Regions from separate parts of the Streptomyces sp. NPDC088794 genome, predicted to be linked through region 2. Evidence: riboswitches for the same ligand, from Rfam matches in the RefSeq annotation. Region 2 holds a riboswitch; the other holds the start of a gene.
The links. Region 2 has a riboswitch for cyclic di-AMP ahead of ACIP6U_RS25610 (M23 family metallopeptidase). Riboswitches for the same ligand answer to the same signal wherever they lie in the genome.

Region 1: another riboswitch for cyclic di-AMP. It lies ahead of ACIP6U_RS08090 (transglycosylase SLT domain-containing protein); the one in region 2 lies ahead of ACIP6U_RS25610 (M23 family metallopeptidase).

What each region holds. Positions count from the first base shown of each region.
Region 1 is NZ_JBIVKB010000002.1:743,929-754,768, reverse strand. Features, by position in the region: gene ACIP6U_RS08120 (beta-galactosidase) at 1-309, opposite strand, end outside; gene ACIP6U_RS08115 (ABC transporter substrate-binding protein) at 461-1,795, shown strand; gene ACIP6U_RS08110 (carbohydrate ABC transporter permease) at 1,792-2,778, shown strand; gene ACIP6U_RS08105 (carbohydrate ABC transporter permease) at 2,775-3,653, shown strand; gene ACIP6U_RS08100 (LacI family DNA-binding transcriptional regulator) at 3,650-4,660, shown strand; gene ACIP6U_RS08095 (HAD family hydrolase) at 4,773-5,579, shown strand; gene ACIP6U_RS08090 (transglycosylase SLT domain-containing protein) at 5,738-6,220, opposite strand; cyclic di-AMP (ydaO/yuaA leader) riboswitch at 6,224-6,427, opposite strand; gene ACIP6U_RS08085 (CocE/NonD family hydrolase) at 6,659-8,653, opposite strand; gene ACIP6U_RS08080 (peptide MFS transporter) at 8,682-10,184, opposite strand; gene ACIP6U_RS08075 (polyprenyl synthetase family protein) at 10,426-10,840, shown strand, end outside.
Region 2 is NZ_JBIVKB010000009.1:243,481-254,320, forward strand. Features, by position in the region: gene ACIP6U_RS25585 (alkaline phosphatase family protein) at 1-138, opposite strand, end outside; gene ACIP6U_RS25590 (DUF5998 family protein) at 138-725, opposite strand; gene ACIP6U_RS25595 (GNAT family N-acetyltransferase) at 790-3,627, opposite strand; gene ACIP6U_RS25600 (HPr family phosphocarrier protein) at 3,810-4,091, shown strand; gene ACIP6U_RS25605 (GntR family transcriptional regulator) at 4,252-4,944, opposite strand; gene ACIP6U_RS25610 (M23 family metallopeptidase) at 5,133-5,909, opposite strand; cyclic di-AMP (ydaO/yuaA leader) riboswitch at 5,923-6,083, opposite strand; gene ACIP6U_RS25615 (M16 family metallopeptidase) at 6,297-7,685, opposite strand; gene ACIP6U_RS25620 (M16 family metallopeptidase) at 7,682-9,085, opposite strand; gene ACIP6U_RS25625 (DNA topoisomerase (ATP-hydrolyzing) subunit A) at 9,397-10,840, shown strand, end outside.

The DNA of each region.
Region 1 (10,840 bases), on a different contig from region 2:
GGTCACGGGGAGGGCGTCGGGGTGTGCCCGGTAGAACCACGCCGGCGGTACGACGGTGGGCGTGCCGAGGTTCACCGAGATGCCGGCCTCGTGCAGCAGGCCGATGACCGTGTCGAGCCACTCCCAGTCGTACGCGCCGGGGCGGGGCTCCATGCGGGCCCAGGAGAAGACGCCGAGGGAGACCGTCGTGACCCCGGCCTCACGCATCAGCCGTACGTCCTCCGCCCACACCTCCGGTGGCCACTGCTCGGGGTTGTAGTCACCCCCGAAAGCGAGCGGCGGGCGGTCGTGCGGGGCGGGGGACGGCATGAAGTTCGCTCCTGTTTCTGTGATCGTGCACATAGCCAATCGAGGGTGTCATCCGTCGACAACAGGTAGGTAACCCCACGCTTCATCCATTGACAAGGGTCCGAAACGCTTCTCTACTGTGCACGATCACAGAGCCGTTCAGTCAGGGGAGATGAAGATGTCGATCCACCGCCACCAACTCAGCAGGCGCAGCATCCTTGCCGGGGCAGCAGCTGTCGGCCTCACCGGCACCCTCGCCGCCTGCGGCGGTTCCGACGACGACTCCGGCGAGAGCAGCGGGCCCGTCAAGCTGACCTACTGGACCTGGGCGCCGAACATGGAGAAGGTCGCCGCGATCTGGAACAAGAAGAACCCGGACGTCACGGTCACCGTCTCCAAGCAGGCCGCCGGCAAGGACATCGTCTCCAAGCTGATCACCGCGAAGAAGGCGGGCAACGCCCCCGACCTGATCCAGGTCGAGTACCAGTCGCTGCCGACGCTGGTCTCGAACGACGTGCTCGCCGACATCTCGAAGTACGCGAAGTCCGCCAAGTCCCAGTTCGCCGAGGGCCTTTGGGGCATGGTCACGCTCGGCACGGACGCGGTCTACGCGATACCGCAGGACTCGGGCCCGCTGATGTTCTTCTACCGCGAGGACCTGTTCAAGAAGCACAACCTCACCGTCCCGACCACCTGGGACGACTTCGCCAAGACCGCCCGCGCCGCCAAGAAGGCGGTTCCGGACGCCTACTTGACGACGTTCTCCTCCAACGACCCAGGCCTGTTCGCGGGGTTGGCGCAGCAGGCCGGCGCCAAGTGGTGGACCGTGGGCGACGGCGGCAAGTGGACCGTCGGCATCGACGACGCGGCGACCAAGAAGGTCGCCGACTTCTGGGGCGGCCTGGTCCAGGAAGGCGCGATCGACAACCAGCCGATGTACACGCCGGCCTGGAACAACGCCCTGAACAAGGGCACCCACCTCGCCTGGGTCTCCGCCGTGTGGGCGCCGGGTGTGCTGGTCAGCTCGGCCCCCGACACCAAGGGCAAGTGGCGGATGGCGCCGCTGCCGCAGTGGAGCGCGGGCGAGGACGTCACCGGCAGCTGGGGCGGCTCCTCCACCGGTGTCTCCACCGACTCCAAGCACGCCGAGGCCGCGACCAAGTTCGCGAACTGGCTGAACACCGACCCGGAGGCGCTGGCCGCCCTGGTCAAGGAGGCCGGCATCTACCCGGCGGCCACCAAGGGCCAGTCCGGCTCGGTGCTCACCCCGCCCGCGTTCTTCCCGAACCAGACCGACTTCTACGACACGGCCGCCAAGATCGCCGCGACCACGGCCGCGTCCGCCTGGGGCCCGAACGTCCAGGTCGCCTACGACACCTTCAGCGACGCGTTCGGCAAGGCCACCAAGGCGAAGAAGGCCGCCCAGTTCGACACCGCGCTCGCCACCATGCAGTCGTCGACCTTCACCGACATGAAGAAGCAGGGCTTCAAGGTGACCGAGGCATGACCAGCACGCCGCTCAAGGGCACCGACCGGCTGACGGCCGGGCCCTTGGCGGACGGCACCGCCACCTCCGTCCGCCCCCGCCGCCTCCGTCGTGGCCGCAGCGCGCCGTACTGGTTCCTCGTACCGGCCGTGCTCCTGTTCGCCGCCTTCACCGTCGTGCCGATCGGGTACGCGGTGTGGCTCAGTCTCCACAAGGTCCAGGTCAAGGGCATCGGCCTCGGCAAGGGCGCCCGCGAGCAGGTGTGGAACGGCATCGGCAACTACACCGCCGTCTTCGAGGACTCCGAGTTCGGGCACAGCGTCCTGCGCGCCTTCGGCTACGGCCTGATCGTCATCCCCACGATGCTCGGTCTGGCGCTGGTCTTCGCGCTGATGCTGGACACCCCGCAGGCGCGCAGCGCCAAGTTCGCCCGCCTCGCGATCTTCCTGCCGTACGCCGTCCCCGGCATCATCGCCGCCCTGATGTGGGGCTTCCTCTACCTGCCGACGGTCAGCCCCTTCTACTTCCTCCTGCGCGAGTTCGGTCTCCCGCAGCCGGACCTGTTCGACGGCGGCAACCTGTACCTGTCCTTCGCGAACATCGCGGTGTGGGGCGGCACCGGCTTCAACATGATCGTGATCTACACCGCTCTGCGCTCGATCCCGCAGGAGATCTACGAGGCCGCCCGCATCGACGGCGCGTCCGACCTGAAGATCGCCCTGCGGATCAAGATCCCGATCGTGATGCCGTCGCTGGTGCTCACGTTCTTCTTCTCGGTCATCGCCACGCTCCAGGTCTTCACCGAGCCCATGGCGCTCAAGCCGCTGACCAACGGCCTCTCCAGTTCCTGGAGTCCGCTGATGGCCATCTACGACGCCGCCTTCCTCAGGTCGGACATCTACGGCGCCTCCGCCACCGCCGTGGTGCTGGCCCTGGCGACCTTCGCGCTCTCCTTCACGCTGCTGCGCGTCTCCGACCGCTACACCCGGGAGGACCGGGCATGACCCCCCTCACCCTCACCGCCGACACCAACCAGGGGCTCAGCAAGCCGAGGCGCACCGCCTGGGTGCCCACCGTGGTGCTGATCATCGGCTCGCTGTACTGCCTGATCCCCGTGGCCTGGGTGGTCATCGCGGCGAGCAAGGGCCAGGGCGAACTGTTCTCCACCTTCACCTTCGCCCCCGGCACCGGCTTCCTCGACAACCTCAAGGAGCTGAGCTCCTACCGGGACGGCATCTACTGGGAGTGGATGGCCAACTCCCTTCTCTACGCGGGCGGCGGCGCCCTGCTCTCCGCCGCGGTCTCGGCCGCCGGCGGCTACGCGCTGGGCCGGTTCGCCTTCAGGGGAAGGGAGTTCGTCTTCAAGCTGATGCTGGCCGGCGTCCTGGTCCCGAGCATCGTGCTGACGGTCCCGCAGTACCTGCTGCTGTCGAAGCTGGGCCTGGCCGACTCGTACTGGTCGATGCTCCTGCCGTCGATCCTCTCCCCGTACGGGGTCTATCTCGTCCGCATCTACGCGGCCGCCTCCGTGCCCGCCGAACTCCTGGAAGCCGCCCGCATGGACGGCGCGAGCGAGTGGCGGATCTTCTCGCGGATCGCGGTGCCGATGATGATGCCGGGCCTCATCACGGTGTTCCTGTTCCAGTTCGTCGGCATCTGGAACAACTTCCTGCTGCCGTACGTGATGCTCGCGGACGACACCAAGTTCCCGATCACGCTGGGCCTTTACACCCTGCTCAACCAGGGCGCCTCGCAGCCCGCGCTCTACACCCTGGTCATCATGGGCTGTTTCCTCGCGATCCTGCCGCTGATCGCGCTCTTCCTGGTGAACCAGCGCTTCTGGTCCCTCGACCTGCTCAGCGGCTCGGTCAAGGCGTGAGGCGCAAACCGCCCACCATCCACGACGTGGCCCGGGAGGCAGGGGTCTCCCGGGGGACCGTCTCCCGGTTCCTGAACGGGGGCCACTACGTCTCGCCGGCCGCGCGCGGCGCGGTGGAGTCGGCGATCAGGAAGACGGGGTACGTCGTCAACCGGCATGCCCGCAGCCTGAGTACGGGCCGGTCGGACTCGGTGGCGTTCCTCCTGACCGAGCCGCAGGAGAAGTTCTTCGAGGACCCCAACTTCAATGTGCTGCTGCGGGGTTGCACCGAGCACCTGGCCCGGCACGACATCCCGCTGCTGCTGATGCTGGCCTCGTCCGAGGACGACCGTCGCCGGCTGACCCGGTACATCACATCGGGCCATGTCGACGGCGTCCTGCTCGTCTCCAACCACGGCGGAGACCCGGTCGCCGCCGAACTCCGCGACGCGTGCATCCCGTTGGTGGCCTGCGGCAAGCCGGTCGGCATCGGTTCCAAGGTCAGCTACGTGGCGGCGGCCGACCGCGAGGGCGCCCAGGAGATGGTGCGCCATCTCATCGCGCGCGGCCGACGCCGTATCGGCATGGTCACCGGACCGCTCGACACGGCGGGCGGCCCCGACCGGCTGGCCGGCTACCGCGACGTCCTCACCGAGGCGGGCCTGCCCTACGACCCGGCGCTCGTCGTCGAGGGCGACTACCGCCGCACCGGCGGCGAGGAGGCGGCCCGCCGGCTCCTCAGCCAGGCCCCGGACATGGACGCGGTGTTCGTGGCCTCCGACCTGATGGCCCTCGGGGTCGTCAACACCCTTCAGCAGTCCGGCCGTTCGGTCCCCGATGACATCGCTGTCGGGGGCTTCGACGACTCGGCCGCGGCCACCGCGGGCACCCCGGCCCTCACCACCATGCGCCAGCCCTACGACCGCATCAGCGCCGAGATGGTCCGCATGCTGCTCGCGCAGATCGCCGGGGAGGACACGGCGGGGGTGCTGCTGCCGACCGAGTTGGTGATCCGCGAGTCGGCGTGAGCGCGGCGCGAGTGGCGTGCGCGGAGCACCGTCCGCCCCTCAACGCATATGTAGGCAGCAACCGTCCGGTTCGCGTCGAGTTAGCCGGGCTTTCCATCCGTATTCTCTGATCATGGCCGCACCCCTCGCATATTCACTCATCGCCACGGACCTGGACGGCACCCTGCTCCGGGGCGACGACACCCTCTCCGACCGGTCTCTCGCCGCGCTCGCGCGGGCGGTCGGCGCCGGGGCCCGCCATCTCGTCGTGACCGGACGGCCGGCCCCGAGAGTGCGCCCGCTCCTCGACGACCTGGGCAGCAAGGGGCTCGCGGTGTGCGGGCAGGGCGCGCAGGTGTACGACGCCGGCGCGGACCGGCTGCTCTGGTCGGTCACGCTGGACCGGGAGTTGGCCGAGACCGCGCTCGGCAAGATCGAGGCGGAGGTCGGGCAGGTGTACGCGGCCGTGGACCAGGACGGCGTGGACGGACTCACCCTCATCGAGCCCGGCTACCTCATGCCGCACCCCACGCTGCCCGCCGTCCGGGTCGGCCGACGCGACGACCTGTGGCACGAACCGATCAGCAAGGTGCTGCTGCGCCACCCCGACCTGTCCGACGACGAGTTGGCGACAACCGCCCGCACCGTGGTCGGTTCACTGGCCACCGTCACCATGTCGGGACCCGGCACCGTCGAACTCCAGCCATGCGGAGTCACGAAGGCGACGGGCCTGGCTCTGGCCGCCCGTCACCTGGGCCTGGGCCCGCACGAGACGATCGCCTTCGGCGACATGCCCAACGACATCCCCATGTTCGACTGGGCCGCCCACGGAGTGGCCATGGCCAACGCCCACCCCGAACTCAAGGCGGTGGCGGACGAGGTGACGACATCGAATGAGGAAGACGGCATCGCCGTAGTCCTGGAACGACTGTTCAGCTGAGCGCAGCGAGGCCGAACGCCCCCAAGGCCCGAAGGGCCTCAGGGGCGCGGGGCTGTGTCAATTTGCGGCTCCGCCGCGTGGGCGCGACCAGCCACGACGGCGCCGCAGCCGCAAACGAACACATCGCGGCACTACCCATCGCGACCGATCCGACGGAGTCAGTACGCCCCGTACACGTTGTCGATGGAGCCGTACACCGCCGCCGCGTAGTTGCACGCCGCCGTGATGTTCGCGACCGGGTCGTAGGGGTCGAACGACGTGCCGGCCACGTGGTACGCGGCGAAGGTCGGGTCGATCACCTGGAGCAGGCCCTTGGACGGGGTGCCGGCCGCGGCGTTGGAGTCCCAGTTGTTGATGGCGTACTGGTTGCCGGACGACTCACGGATCACGTTGCGGTAGATGCCGTCGTACGTGCCCGGGATCCCGTTCTGCGCCATGACCTGGAGCGAGGCGCGGATCCAGCCGTCGAGGGTGTTGGAGTACCCCAGCGACGCGGCGGTCACCGTCGACGAGGGAGCCGCGGACGCGCTGGTCGCGCCGATGACGGGGAGGGCGAGCACCGCGGCCCCCGTGCCGAGCACGGCGAGCTTGCGGACGAGGCGGGAGTTGCGGCTGCGACGGTGCTGAGCGGATGCAGGCATGACGAGGTTCCTCTCCGTCGCCTGCGAGGTGAGCTGTCGGGTTCGGGCTGGGAGGTGCCCGGCCACGCCCTTGCGGACGTGACTTAACCCCGAGCCGTCCCGGTCGTGCTGACCGGTCCGGCGACTTACCTGGGTCCCCCGCTCCTGCCGTGCGGTGAGTTCGTGACTGGGATGCCGGGCGGCGGCAGGATTCGGCGTTCCACCCGACAGGGCGGGAACGTATGCGAGAGCACATGTCCGGAACAAGTACCGGATTCACGCATCAACCCTATTGACCTTGGTCTGAGGCCTATGAGGCGCTTGATCCTTTGCGCCTGCCAAGGGTCAACTGGCAAGCGGCGAAAGGCGAAACGCCGACATGTCGGGGCACAGGCCGCGCACAGATTCGCGTGACCCAAGTCACGGCAGGATGAAGAACGGCAAAACGGGCATTCATCCTCAACTGGCAGTTCTCGGAACCCTCTTCTCCCAGGTCCGGTGAAAGATCACCTCGCCGCCCTCGGTGCAGATCACCTCATTCGACGTAATAAAGTCCGTTTCGTCGCAAGTAATCTCCGGCCGGGTGCGCACGGTGGTGTCCCAGGCCTGCTCCGGCCGGTGCAGCCGGATCGACCAGTCGGATCGGGCGCGCGCCGACAACGGATCCGTCTCGTCGATCGTGTACGTCTCCAGCGCGTCCTCGGTGAACTCCAGGCCGTCCGGATACACGCGGGTGCCGCCGTACCGGGGATCCACCTCCAGCCGCCACTCACCCTTCGCGACATCGCGCACGACCAGCCGCTCGGGCCGCGACTCGTCCAGCGTGGCCGGGTGGTTGACCCCGAGCGGCTCGGCCTCCTCGGGCTCCTCGAAGCGAATGCCGTCCGTCGACTCCCGCTCCCGCACCGGGAGTTCGAGCGCGCTGCCCTCCGGGTCCATCGTGAAGCCGGCCGCCGACTCCGGCTGGGGCCAGATCCACGGCCAGTACGCCGAGGACACCGCGAGCCGGATGCGATGCCCGGCCGGAATGGCGTACCCGATGCCGTTCAGCTCGAAGGTCACGTCCTCCACCGCGCCCGGCGTCCAGGGCACCGCCCGCTCCCGCCCGAACCGCGCCGACAGGTTCAGCGCCCCCCGGGTGACCAGCGTCGACGAACCGTCCGGCGCCACATCGCACAGCCGGGCGATCACCTGCCCCCGCGCCACCTCCGAGGTCAGCCGCAACCGCACCCTCGGCCGCCCCAGCACCCAGGTCTCCGCCGGCACCTCGAACTCGAAGCACGCCGAGCGCGCGTCCTCGTCCCGCTGGTCCGGCGGCAGATCGGCGTCGTTCCCGAAGGGGAAGAACCGGCCCGCGTCCACACCGGTGTGCATGGGCGACCGGACGATCGCGGGCGCGCCCCGCAGCCCGTACGTCGTCGTCTTGACGTGCGGCGAGGGCCAGGCCGGCTCGCCGACCCAACGGCCGGGCAGGGTGTCGTAGACCGTGGCCGGCGGGTGCGAGTCGCTGACGTAGGAGCGCAGCAGGGGGTCGGCCATGACGCCGGTGTCCTTGCCCTTGAGCCAGTGGTCCCACCAGCGCAGGGTCTCCTGGAGGAAGCCGATCGCCGGTCCCGGCGGCAGGCCTCGGTCCGGGTACTGGTGGGACCACGGGCCGATCAGCCCGCGTACCCGGTCCGCCGGGAGGTGCTCGACGAGCCGCAGCACGGTGTCGCGGTACGGGTCGTGCCAGCCGCCCACCGCCAGGACGGCCGCGTCGATCGCGCCGTAGTCCTCGCAGACGCTGCCGTGCCGCCAGTAGTCGTCCCGGGTCTGGTGGGCCAGCCAGGTGTGGATGAAGGGGTCGACCGCTTCCAGGCGCTTGAGCCACATGTCCCGCCATTCCTCGCCCACATGGAGCGGGTCCGGCGGGCGGGAGACGAAGGCGAGCATGGTCGCCGCCCACGCGTGCATGTCGACGGCGAGGACGGAACCACCCATGTAGTGCACGTCGTTGTCATAACGGTCGTCCGTCGAGCAGACGGTGACGACCGCCTTGAGCGGCTCGGGCGCGAGGGCCGCGAGCTGGAGGGAGTTGAAGCCGCCCCAGGAGATGCCGAACATGCCCACCTTGCCGTCGCACCAGGGCTGCGCGGCAAGCCAGTTGACCACCTCGACCCCGTCGGCCAGCTCGGTCGCCGAGTACTCGTCACTGGGCATGCCCTCGCTGTTGCCGTGCCCGCGCACGTCGACCCGGACGGAGGCGTAGCCGTGCCCGGCGTACCAGGGGTGCCGCTGGGCGTCGCGGGGCGCGGTCCAGTCGGTCAGGCGGTACGGCAGGTACTCGAGGAGCGCGGGTACGGGCTCCTCGGTGAGCGGTCGCCATACGCGGGCGTACAACCGCGTTCCGTCGGGCAGCCGGACACGGAGGTCCTCGTGGGTCGTCTCGTAAGGGAAGGACGTTCGGATGCGCATGAGCGTGACCCCTGTGGCTGCGTGGGCTTCAGTGGACCGGGTGCATCGTGCGGCGCAGCCAGGGCGCCGCGGCGATCACCGCGAGGCCCGCGGCCACCGCGATCGCGCCGTTGACGCCGAAGTAGGCCGGCTTGGAGACGTCGTCGTAGAGCTTCACCGTCTGGGCCTGGATGCCGTTGGCGAGCGCGAGGGACAGGAACCAGAGGGACATGGTCTGGCTGGAGAAGGCGGCCGGGGCGAGCTTGGTGGTGGCGGACATGCCGGAGGTCTCCAGGAGGATGTCGCCGAGGCCGAGCAGCAGGTAGGAGCCGACGATCCACCAGACGGACATCAGGTAGTCGTCGCCGCTGTGCCCGCTGGTCGGCAGGACCATGAGCAGGAAGGACAGGCCGCCCAGCACGACCCCAATCGCGATCTTGTTGGAGGCGTGCGGCTGGCGCGGTCCCATCCGCACCCACAGCGCGGCGACCACGGGCGCGAGCCCGACCTCGAAGGCGCCGAGCGCGGAGGCGTACCAACCGGCCGGGAAGTCGAAGCCGAGGATGGACGTCTCGGCGTTGGTCGAGGCCAGCAGCATCATCGTCGAGTACGCCTGGAAGAGGATGAAGTTGAAGACCGTCGAGGCGAGGATCAGCACGATGTACGGGCGCAGCCGGCCGCGTTCCCCGGGCGTCACCCGCGGGCTCATGAACATCACCGCGAAGTAGACGACCGGGGCGATCACGGAGACCACCGTCAGCAGGTCGACGAAGCGGTCCATGGTCAGCCAGCCCACCCCGGCCAGCAGTACGGCGAGCGCGGCGGCGACCAGGATCCCAACGACGATCAGCCGGACCGCCCGGCGCATCCCGTCCGGTGCGAGCGCGAACTCCGCGGTGTTGCTGCGCCCGGCCAGGTGACGGCGGCCGGCGACGTACTGGATCAGCCCGAAGGTCATGCCGACCGCCGCCGCCGAGAAGCCCCAGTGCCAGCCCTTGTGGTCGCCGAGCCAGCCGGTGATCAGCGGGCCCGCGAAGGCGCCGACGTTGATCGCCATGTAGTAGAGCGCGAAACCGGCGTCCCGGCGCTCGTCGTCGGTCCGGTACAGCTTGCCGACCATGGTGGCCACGTTGGGCTTGAGCAGTCCGGTGCCCCCGCTGATCAGCCCGAGGCCGACCCAGGTCATGGTCCCGGTCGGCACGGCCATCGCGTAGTGGCCGCAGGCGATCAGGACGCCGCCCCACAGGACCGAGCGGTACGAGCCGAGGATGCGGTCGGCGAGCCAGCCGCCGGCGACCGAGACCAGGTAGACGAGGGTGCCGTAGGCGGCGGAGACGGAGGCGGCGGTGCCGTCCGACATGCCCATGCCGCCGTGGGCGACGGAGTCCGCGAAGTAGAGGACGAGGATCGCCTGCATGCCGAGGAACGAGAAGCGTTCCCAGACCTCCAGGCCGGAGAGGGTGAGCAGGCCTTTGGGCTGGCCGAAGAAGGCGTGGTCGTCCTCGGGCGGCGGCCGGTCCTCGGGTTCGACGTCTGCCTCGGTTCGGGACACGCTCCACTGCTTCCTGGTAAGTCGCTACATGTCCATCCTTATCAAGTGATCAAAAACATACCCGTCGTGATCGGATATCGCCCGGGCTGCACAGGTGGGTGGCATAGGTGCCCGCCAGGGCAGCACGCGTGGGCGGCATCGGTGATCGAAACTTGACCGGATACGCTGACTTGAGTGATGGCAGCGACCTATCGACAAACCGTGTAACCACCCGTGGACACCAGCAGACAGGAGATCCCTCGTGACCGTCGTCGGGCCGTTCGGGCTGAGCGTGCGGGACCAGGCTCTGGAAGCCGATGTCCAGGCGGGGATGGCCGCTGTCGAGGAGGGACTGCTCGAAGCCACCAAGAGTGAGGTCCCCTTCATCACGGAGGCCGCGCAGCATCTCGTGCGGGCCGGCGGCAAGCGGTTCCGCCCGCTGCTGGTCATGCTCGCCGCGCAGTTCGGGGACCGGTACGCGCCGGGGATCGTGCCGTCCGCGGTGGTGGTGGAGCTGACCCACCTCGCGACGCTGTACCACGACGACGTCATGGACGAGGCGACCGTGCGGCGCGGGGTCGACAGCGCCAACACCCGCTGGGGCAACTCGGTGGCCGTCCTCACGGGTGACTTCCTGTTCGCCCGCGCCTCGCACATACTGGCCGACCTCGGCCCCG
Region 2 (10,840 bases):
GGTGGTGCCCGGTACGGACATGCCCGCGGCGAGGGTGGGCAGCAGGTCGGCGAGGGAGCCGCTGCCGTACTCGGGCAGCGGGGCGGAGTCGACGGCGAGTGGTTCCGGGTACGCGTCCCAGGAGGTGGACTGCGCCATCAGCGGGTGACGTCCGCGGTCGCCTCGGAGAGCGACTGCGCGAAGGCCAGGGACTGCCGCACCGTGTCCGGGCCGTCCCCGGCCTCGCTGACCCGCAGGCTGAGGTCGTCCGCCGTCGAGTTCCCCGTATAGCCGTGGTCCGCCTCGCAGTTGGGGTCGCCGCAGGCGGCGGGCTCCAGGTCGATGCGGGCGACCGCGCCCCAGCCGATGGTGAGGACGACCTCGCGCGGCAGCGTGCCCGGCGTGTACTGCTCCGGGTTGGCGACCACGCGGCTGAGCACGACCGACGAGATCCGGCTGAGCTTCACGGACTCGGTGGACGTCGTCGCGTACGGCGTCGGGGAGGTGCTGTCGGCGGCCTGCTCGTCGGTGTGGCTGACGATGAAGCGGTTGGCGGTGAGGACGAGCACCGTCACATGCCGCCGCACCTCGTTCTGGTCGAACGTCGTCTCCTGGTGGACCAGGTACGACCGGATGGGCTCGCCACCCAGGGCGGCCTCCACCGCCTCGGCCACGAGGGCCGGGTAGTAGCCGCTGCGCTCGATCGCCGCTCGCAGCCCCTGGGTCGTCGTACTGGTCTTGGCCATGATGTCCATCCTACGGGGGTGGACTGACTACGAGGCACCGGTCACGGCCGTCTCCGTGACCGTCTCAGTAGACGGGAAGCGTGCGCGGGCCGAGGTCGTCGCGGGCCGGTGCCGGGGCCAGCCGGACGGAGGCGCCGAGAACGCTCAGGCCACGGGGTGCGACGACGACGGGCTCCAGGGTGACCGCGACGACCTCGGGGTGATCGTCGACGAGCCGGGACACGCGCAGCAGCAGTTCCTCCAGTGCAGGCGTGTCGACCGGGGTGGAGCCGCGCCAGCCGAACAGGAGCGGTGCGGTCCGGATCGACCGCACCATGGAGGTCGCCTCCCGGTCGGTGACCGGGATCAGCCGATGCGCCATGTCGTCGAGCAGCTGCGAGGCGGCTCCGGCGAGCCCGAACGACAGCACGGCTCCGGCCGCCGGGTCGATGACGGCCCGTACGACGGTGTCGACCCCGCGCGGCGCCATCCCCTGCACCACCGGGCGCAGCTCCTCCGGCTTCCCGAACAGCTCGGTCAACTCGGCGTACGCCCGCCGCAGTTGCTCCTCGTCCGCCAAGTCCAGACGGACGCCGCCCAGGTCGGCGCGGTGCCTGAGGTGGGGGGCGGTGGCCTTGAGGGCGACCGGGTAGCCGACGGTCCCGGCGGCCCGGACGGCGTCGTCCGGGGTGAACGCGGGGAGGGCCCTGCGTACGGGGATCCCGTACCGCCCGAGCAGCTCGCAGGTCTCCTCGGTACCGAGGGTGAGGCCCTGCCCGCGCGCGAGCATCCCGTCGATCAGGCGGGCCGCACCCTTCTCGTCGATGTCCGCGTCGATGGACTCGGGCACCTTGCCTGGCTCGGCGGCCTCGCGGCGCCACTGCGCGTACTTCACGGCCTCGCCCAGGGCGCGGACGGCGCGCTCGGCGGCGGGGTAGGCCGGGATGAGGCGGGCGGCGGGCGCGTCGGGGGCCGCGGTCTCCGACGCCTGTACGGGCGGGGGCAGTTGCTGCGAGGGGCGGAGCCGGCGGGCGCCGGAGGGCTTGGTCTCGGCCTGGGGCGCGGTGGCGACGGCAGCCGACAGCGCCTCGGCGAGGCCGCCGAGCTCGACGTGCACGACGAGCACCGGCTTGCCGGGGACCTGTTCGGCGGCGGAGCGCAGCGCCTCGGCCAGTTCGGCGTCGGCGACCGAGGTCTCGCCGATGGCGGGTATCGCGGTGACGACGACCGCGTCGCACGCGTCGTCGCCGAGCGCGCGCAGCAGCGCCGCGTGGAAGTCGCCGGCCGTCGCCCCGGTGGTCAGGTCCAGCGGCCGCAGCGGCCGCAGTCCCTCGGAGAGACAGGCGTCGTAGGTCAGCAGCCCCAGCGACTCGGAGTTGCCGAGGATCGCCACTCGGGGTCCGGCCGGCAGGGGTTGGCGGGCGAGCAGCAGTCCGCTGTCGACGAGGTCGGTGATGGTGTCGACGCGGATCACGCCGGCCTGCCGGAGCAGCGTGGTCACCGTGGCGTGCGGCAGCCGGGTCGCCTGGACGGCGTGGCCCTGGGGGGCGGAGCCGGCGCTCTGGACGACGACCAGCGGCTTGGCGGCGGCGGTGCGCCGGGCGAGGCGGGTGAACTTGCGCGGGTTGCCGATCGACTCCAGGTACATGAGGACGACGTCGGTGTCCGGGTCGTCGTACCAGTACTGGAGGACGTCGTTGCCGGACACGTCCGCGCGGTTGCCCGCCGAGACGAAGGTGGAGACGCCGGTGACCCCGGTGACGCCGCCGCCGCGTCGGTGCAGGCGGGAGAGGAGGGCGATGCCGATGGCACCGGACTGGGCGAACAGGCCGATGCGGCCGGGGCGGGGCAGCTCGGGGGCGAGGGAGGCGTTGAGCCGTACCTCCTGCGCGGTGTTGATGACCCCGAAGGCGTTCGGTCCGATGATGCGCATGCCGTACGTGCGCGCGTGGCGGACGAGTTCGCGCTGGCGGTCGCGTCCCTCGGGACCGCTCTCGGCGTATCCGGCGGAGACGACGACCAGTCCCTGTACGCCGTGTTCGCCGCACTCGGTGACGATCTCGGGGACGTGGTCGGCCGGCACGGCGACGACCGCGAGGTCGACGGGTCCGTCGATGTCCCGCACCGAGCGGTGGGCGGCGATCCCGTCGAGCTCCTTGAGGTCGTCGGGGAAGGCCTTGTTCACCGCGTACAGCCGCCCGGTGTACCCGGCGTCCTTGATGTTGTCGAGGATGCTGCGTCCCACTCCCCCGGGCGTGCGGCCGGCGCCGATGACGGCGACCGAGCCGGGCACCAGCAGCCGTCGCACCGACCGTGCCTCGGCGCGCTGTTCACGCGCGCGTTGGACCGCGAGCGAGCGGTCGGTGGGCTCCAGGTCGAACTCCAGGCGGACGACACCGTCCTCGAAGCTGCGCTTCTGGGTGTAGCCGGCGTCCATGAAGACTTTGATCATCTTGTTGTTGGCGGGCAGCACCTCGGCGGCGAAGCGGCGGATGCCGCGCTCGCGGGCGACGGCGGCGATGTGTTCGAGGAGCGCGGAGGCGACACCGCGTCCTTGGTGGGCGTCCTGGACGAGGAAGGCGACCTCGGCCTCGTCGGCCGGAGCGGACGCGGGCGTGCCCTCGGGACCAATGCGGTCATAGCGTACGGTGGCGATGAACTCGCCGCCGATCGTGGCCGCGAGCCCCACCCGGTCCACAAAGTCGTGGTGCGTGAAGCGGTGGACGTCCTTCGCGGACAGCCGCGGGTAGGGCGCGAAGAAGCGGTAGTACTTCGACTCGTCCGACACCTGCTCGTAGAAGCTGACCAGGCGGTCCGCGTCGTCGACGGTGATGGGGCGGACGCGCGCGGTGCCACCGTCGCGCAGCACGACGTCGGCTTCCCAGTGGGCGGGGTACTCGTGCCGGTCCGACGAGGTCTGCATGGGCCCCAGCGTACGGCTCGCGTATGACAACGGCGCGAGGCAGTCTGTGGGGAACACGCCTGTCCGCCGGGGACGGTGGAAGGGTGTGCGTCGGGCCGAGGCCGCGGCCCGACGGCACGCTATGGAAAACTGGTCTAGACAACATGGTCTAGACAACCTGAGACACTGAAGGGCAGCATCACATGGCTGAGCGCCGCGTCAACGTCGGCTGGGCCGAGGGCCTCCACGCCCGCCCCGCTTCCATCTTCGTCCGAGCCGCCACGGCCACAGGCGTCCCGGTGACGATCGCCAAGTCCGACGGCAACCCCGTCAACGCGGCCTCCATGCTCGCGGTTCTGGGCCTGGGCGCCCAGGGCGGCGAGGAGATCGTCCTCGCTTCCGGGGCCGAGGGCGCGGACGCCGCGCTCGACCGGCTGGCGAAGCTGGTCGCCGAGGGGCTCGAGGAGCTTCCCGAGACCGTCTGAAAATCGAATTGAGGGATACGGCACGCGTCACTTCGACGACACCGTCCCACAACTCCGAAGGGCTCGCCCGAATTACCGGGCGAGCCCTTCGAATTTCCCGAGTTCGGGCAGCAGAAATAATCCCCCTGGAATTACCTTCTCTTTGTATACGGCGCCCGTGTTAATGCCGCACACCCGACATGTTTACGGGATGTTGCGAGTTCCTCACACGCTCCGCGCGCTCCCCGGTGCCGAAGCGCAGCCGGTGCGCGCCCGTCGAGTGCTCGGTGTGCAGGGCGGTGATCGCCCGCGCGCGCTCGGCGTCCCCGCGCGCCACGGCGTCGACGATCGCGCCGTGCTCCGCCCAGGACTCCACGGGGTTGGCCGGCGCCTCCACGGCGTACATCCAGGCGATCTTGTGACGCAGCTGGGTCAGCGTCGAGGTCAGCGCGTGGCTGCCGGAGGCCTGGGCGAGCGTCTCGTGGAACCAGCCCCCCAGGGAGCGCAGATCCTCACTGTTGCCCCTCCTGGCCCGCTCCTGGCCCAGCCTGACCAGGCCGCGCAGCACCTTGAGGTGGGCCTCCGTGCGCCGCTGGGCGGCCCTGGAGGCTCCGAGCGGCTCCAGCAGCATGCGCATCTCCAGCAGGTCGGCGGCCTCCTGCTCGGTCGGTTCCGCGACGCACGCGCCCGCGTGCCGCCGGGTCACCACGAAGCCCTCCGCCTCCAGCGTGCGCAGGGCCTCACGGACGGGGACGCGCGAGACGCCGTAGCGTCGCGCCAGCAGTTCCTCGGTGAGCCGGCCGCCGCGCTCGTAGACACCGGCGACGATGTCGTCCCGGATGGCCGTGCACACCGAGTGCGCCGGAATACGCATGTCCGACCTCCGTCTTAATCCCCGTGAAACGTCGCCGGTTGACGTGTGTTCAGTGACTCTATTGCAATCGGCTGGAATTTCCGACGGGGGACCGGAATCGATGGATATTTTTTGGACAGAGAGCGGACAGAAAGACCGAAAGCCCCGGCTCGGAGAGCCGGGGCTGAAGAAGATCTCGCGGTCCGTCGTCAGACGTTCACGCCATGCGAACGAAGGTAGGCGACGGGGTCGATGTCCGATCCGTACTCGGGGGTCGTGCGGGCCTCGAAGTGGAGATGCGGACCGGTGACGTTGCCGGTCGCGCCGGAGAGGCCTATCTGCCGGCCCGGGGTGACCGTCTGGCCCACCGAGACCCCGATGGACGACAGGTGACCGTACTGGGTGTAGGTCCCGTCGTTCATCTTGATCACTATCTGGTTGCCGTAGGAGCCGCCCCAGCCGGTCTCCACGACCGTGCCGGAGCCGACCGCGTGGACGGTCGTGCCGCTGGCCGCGTGGAAGTCGATGCCGGTGTGGCTGCCGGAGGACCACAGCGAGCCGCCGCTCTTGTAACCCGTCGAGACGTACGAGTTCGAGATCGGCGCGACGAAGGTGTTGAGGCGCTTGCGCTCGGCGGCCCGGGCGGCGCGCTCCTTCGCCTCGCGTTCCTCCTTGGCCCGCGCGGCGGCCTTCTTGCGTGCCGCCTCCGCCGCCGCCTTCTTGAGGGCGGCCTCCTCGGCCGCCTCCTTCTGGGCGTCGGCCTGGGCGTCGATCTTGGCGGCGATCGTGTCGCCGATGGTGATGACGGGGGTGAAACCGGTCTGCTCGACGGCGCTCTCGGCGGAGTTGTCCGCGGCGAGTGCCGGAGCTGCCAGGGTGCCGACGACGCCGGTGGTGGCGAGTGCCGCGACGCCCGCCGCGCGGGCGGTGGTGCGCTTCATGCGGCTGGGACGACGGTGCTTCCCGGTGGCGCAGGTGAACGCCATGTACTGGGTGGTCCTTTCCTTCCTTCTCGCCTACCGGGTTAGCTGACGGGTTCGGAGCAGGAAGGTCTCCTACGGACCCCCTCGCGCAGCGCGCGGGCGTCCGATTCACCCCAGGGACATTGGGTCCCCGGCTCCCCTGGCTCGCGCCGGACGGGGACTCGGCGATGACTGTCCGGTGCCGCGGATGCGGCGCGGTGCCTGACGGACAGCCCGGATGACGCTAAACGGGACAACTTTCAATCCCCAAACGGATCACGGCTTTTGTAGCGCATGCCACAGGGCAGACAGGCAACCTCTCCCTCAATTCGGACATACGGGGGCCCTGGTGACGCATCCGTCACCAGGGCCCCTGCGCGCGCGTGGCGCCCGCTCCGCCTCCGCCCGGCCCTACTCGGCCGGGACGACGGTGACTTCGCCGATCCCGAGAGCCTCCACGGGCTCCTTGATCTGCGCCGCGTCACCGACCAGGACGGTCACCAGACGGTCCACCGGGAAGGCGCTCACGGCGGCCGCGGTGGCCTCCACGGTGCCGGTCGCGGCGAGCTGCCGGTACAGCGTCGCCTGGTAGTCGTCGGGCAGGTTCTGCTCGACCTGGTCGGCCAGCGTGCTCGCGACGGCCGCCGCGGTCTCGTACTTCAGCGGCGCCACGCCCACCAGGTTCTGCACGGCGACATCGCGCTCGGCATCGGTCAGACCGCCCTCGGCGAGCGTGCGCAGCACCGTCCACAGGTCCTGCAGCGCCGGGCCGGTGTTCGGGGTGTCGAAGGAGCCGCTGATGGCGAGCATCGCGGCCCCGGTGCCGTCCGGGGCGGACCGCAGGACCTGCCCGAACGCCCGAACGCCGTAGGTGTAGCCCTTCTCCTCGCGCAGGACGCGGTCGAGGCGGGAGGTGAGGGTGCCGCCCAGGCAGTAGGTGCCGAGCACCTGCGCGGGCCACACGCGGTCGTGCCGGTCGGGGCCGACGCGGCCGATGAGCAGCTGCGTCTGCACGGCGCCCGGGCGGTCCACGATGATCACGCGCCCGGTGTCGTCGGCGGTCACCGGCGGCACGGGACGCGGCTCGGCCGAGGAGCCGGTCCAGGAGCCGAGGGTGTCGCCCAGCAGCTCGTCGAGGTCGATGCCGGTGAGGTCACCGACGACCACGGCGGTCGCGGTCGCGGGACGGACGTGCTTCTCGTAGAAGGCGCGTACGGCCGCCGAGTCGATGTTCTCGACGGTCTCCTGGGTGCCCTGGCGCGGGCGCGACATGCGCGAGCCGGCCGGGAAGAGCTCCTTGGAGAGCTCCTTCGCCGCACGCCGGGAGGGGTTGGCCAGCTCGTGCGGGATCTCGTCGAGGCGGTTGGTGACCAGGCGCTCGATCTCGCTGTCCGCGAACGCGGGCGCCCTGAGGGCGTCGGCCAGCAGACCGAGGGCCTTGGTCAGGCGCGAGGCGGGCACTTCGAGGCTGATCCGGACGCCGGGGTGGTCGGCGTGCGCGTCGAGCGTCGCGCCGCAGCGCTCCAGTTCGGCCGCGAACTCCTCGGCGGAGTGCTTGTCGGTGCCCTCGGAGAAGGCCCGCGCCATGATCGTGCCGACGCCGTCCAGGCCGGCCGGTTCGGCCTCCAGGGGCGCCGCCAGGAGAACCTCCACGGCGACGACCTGCTGGCCGGGACGCTGGCAGCGCAGGACGGTCAGGCCGTTGTCGAGCGTCCCGCGCTCGGGGGCCGGGAACGCCCACGGCCTGGCCTCGCCGGCCGGGGGCTGCGGGTGGAATTCCATCGCGGCGAGCTCGGTCACTTGGCCGCCTCCTCGTTCTCGGTGGGCTCGGCGGACTCGGCGTGCTCGGCGTGCTCGGCGTGCTCGGCGTGCTCGGCGTGCTCGGCGTGCTCGGCGTGCTCGGCGGCGACGGGCTCGTAGACGAGCACCGATCGGTTGTCGGGGCGCAGTCGGGCCTTGGCGATCTCCTGGACCTCTTCCGGGGTCACCTCCAGGACGCGCTGCACGGCGGTCAGGGCCAGCTGCGGGTCGCCGAACAGGACGGCGTACCGGCACAGTTCGTCGGCGCGGCCCGCGACCGTGCCGAGCCGGTCCAGCCACTCGCGCTCCAACTGGGCCTGGGCGCGCTCCATTTCCTCGGCCGTGGGGCCCTCCTCGGCGAACCGGGCGAGCTCCTCGTCGATGGCGGTCTCGATGACCGGCACCTCGTAGTCGCCGGACGTCTTCACGTCCAGCCACCCCAGGGAGGGCGCGCCGGCCAGCCGCAGCAGACCGAAGCCGGCCGCGACGGCCGTACGGTCGCGCCGCACAAGGCGGTTGTAGAGGCGGGAGGACTCGCCGCCGCCGAGAATGGTGAGCGCGAGGTCGGCCGCGTCGCTCGCGCGCGTGCCGTCCTCGGGCAGCCGGTACGCCGCCATCAGGGCGCGCGCCGGCACCTCCTCCTCGATGACCTCGCGCAGCTCCTCGCCGATGATCTCGGGCAGCGCGCCGTCGCGCGGGACGGGCTTGCCGTCGTGCGTCGGGATGGACCCGAAGTACCGCTCGATCCAGGCGAGCGTCTGCTCCGGGTCGATGTCGCCGACGACCGACAGGACGGCGTTGTTGGGCGCGTAGTACGTGCGGAAGAACGCGCGCGCGTCCTCCAGGGTGGCCGCGTCCAGGTCGGCCATCGAGCCGATCGGGGTGTGGTGGTAGGGGTGACCCTCCGGGTAGGAGAGGGCGGTCAGCTTCTCGAACGCCGTGCCGTAGGGGACGTTGTCGTAGCGCTGCCTGCGCTCGTTCTTCACCACGTCCCGCTGGTTCTCCATGGACTCCTCGTCCAGGGCGGCGAGCAGGGAGCCCATGCGGTCCGCCTCCAGCCAGAGGGCGAGCTCCAACTGGTGGGTGGGCATGGTCTCGAAGTAGTTGGTGCGCTCGAAGCTGGTGGTGCCGTTGAGCGAACCACCCGCGCCCTGCACCAGTTCGAAGTGTCCGTTGCCCTTGACCTGCTTCGAGCCCTGGAACATGAGGTGCTCGAAAAGGTGAGCAAGACCCGTGCGCCCCTTGACTTCGTGGCGCGAGCCGACGTCGTACCAGAGGCACACCGCCGCGACCGGGGTCAGGTGGTCCTCCGAGAGCACCACGCGCAGGCCGTTGGCCAGGCGGTGCTCGGTCGCTGTCAGGCCGCCGGTGTCTGCCTGGTCCGTGGCCGTGTGACCCATGGGCATGTACGTCCCTTCGATCGCGAATGCTGCGGTGGAAACCGGGGTTTTCCCACCGGTCCTGCCACTGTATGCAAGCGTGCGGACGGGCGGCGAAGTTCCCGGTGGACGTACGCCCAGAGCGGATCGCGTAGCCTGCGGGCACGCCGGGCACAAGGGTCGATGTCGGGTCCTCGTCCGCGTTGTCAGTGCCGCGGTCCACAATGGTCGCGTCAGATACCGTTCACGCTTCAGCAAGAGTGAGCCGGAGGGGCGCGGCACCCACGTGAGCGACCCGTAGGCGAGCTACCAGAAAAGAGGAGCCGGCAGCGATGGCCCGCCGTAGTACGAAGACCCCGCCGCCCGACGACTCGTACGAGGAGAAGATCCTCGACATCGACGTCGTCGACGAAATGCAGGGCTCCTTCCTCGAGTACGCGTACTCGGTCATCTACTCCCGAGCCCTGCCGGACGCCCGGGACGGTCTCAAGCCGGTGCACCGCCGCATCGTCTACCAGATGAACGAGATGGGACTGCGCCCCGACCGCGGCTACGTGAAGTGCGCGCGCGTGGTCGGCGAGGTCATGGGCAAGCTGCACCCGCACGGCGACGCGTCGATCTACGACGCCCTGGTGCGCATGGCCCAGCCGTTCTCCATGCGTGTGCCGCTCGTCGACGGCCACGGCAACTTCGGCTCGCTCGGCAACGACGACCCGCCGGCCGCCATGAGGTACACGGAGTGCCGGCAGGCCGAGGCCACCAGCCTGATGACGGAGTCGATCGACGAGGACACGGTCGACTTCACCCCCAACTACGACGGCCAGGAGCGCGAACCGGTCGCCCTGCCGGCCGCCTTCCCGAACCTGCTGGTGAACGGCTCGTCGGGCATCGCCGTCGGCATGGCGACGAACATGCCGCCGCACAACCTCGCCGAGGTCATCTCGGCCGCCCGCCACCTGATCCGCTACCCGAACGCGGATCTGGACACCCTGATGAAGCACGTCCCCGGCCCCGACCTGCCCACCGGCGGCCGCATCGTCGGCCTCTCCGGCGTCCGGGACGCGTACGAGACCGGCCGCGGCACCTTCAAGATCCGCGCCACGGTCGAGATCGACACCGTGACCGCCCGTCGCAAGGGCCTGATCGTCACCGAACTGCCCTTCACCGTCGGCCCGGAGAAGGTGATCGCCAAGATCAAGGACCTGGTCGGCCAGAAGAAGATCCAGGGCATCGCCGACGTCAAGGACCTCACCGACCGCGCCCACGGCCTGCGCCTGGTCATCGAGATCAAGAACGGCTTCGTGCCGGAGGCCGTCCTGGAGCAGCTCTACAAGCTGACGCCGATGGAGGAGTCCTTCGGCATCAACAACGTGGCGCTGGTGGACGGTCAGCCCCTCACCCTGGGTCTCAAGGAGCTCCTCGAGGTCTATCTCGACCACCGCTTCGAGGTCGTACGGCGCCGCAGCGAGTTCCGGCGCACCAAGCGCCGCGACCGACTGCACCTGGTGGAGGGCCTCCTGACGGCTCTCGTCGACATCGACGAGGTCATCCGGCTGATCCGCTCCAGCGACAACTCCGCGCAGGCGAAGGAGCGCCTGATGGAGCGCTTCTCGCTGTCGGAGATCCAGACGCAGTACATCCTGGACACCCCGCTGCGCCGTCTCACCCGGTTCGACCGCATCGAGCTGGAGTCGGAGAAGGAGCGCCTCATCGCGGAGATCGCGGAGCTGACCCGGATCCTGGACTCGGACACGGAGCTGCGCAAGCTGGTCTCCA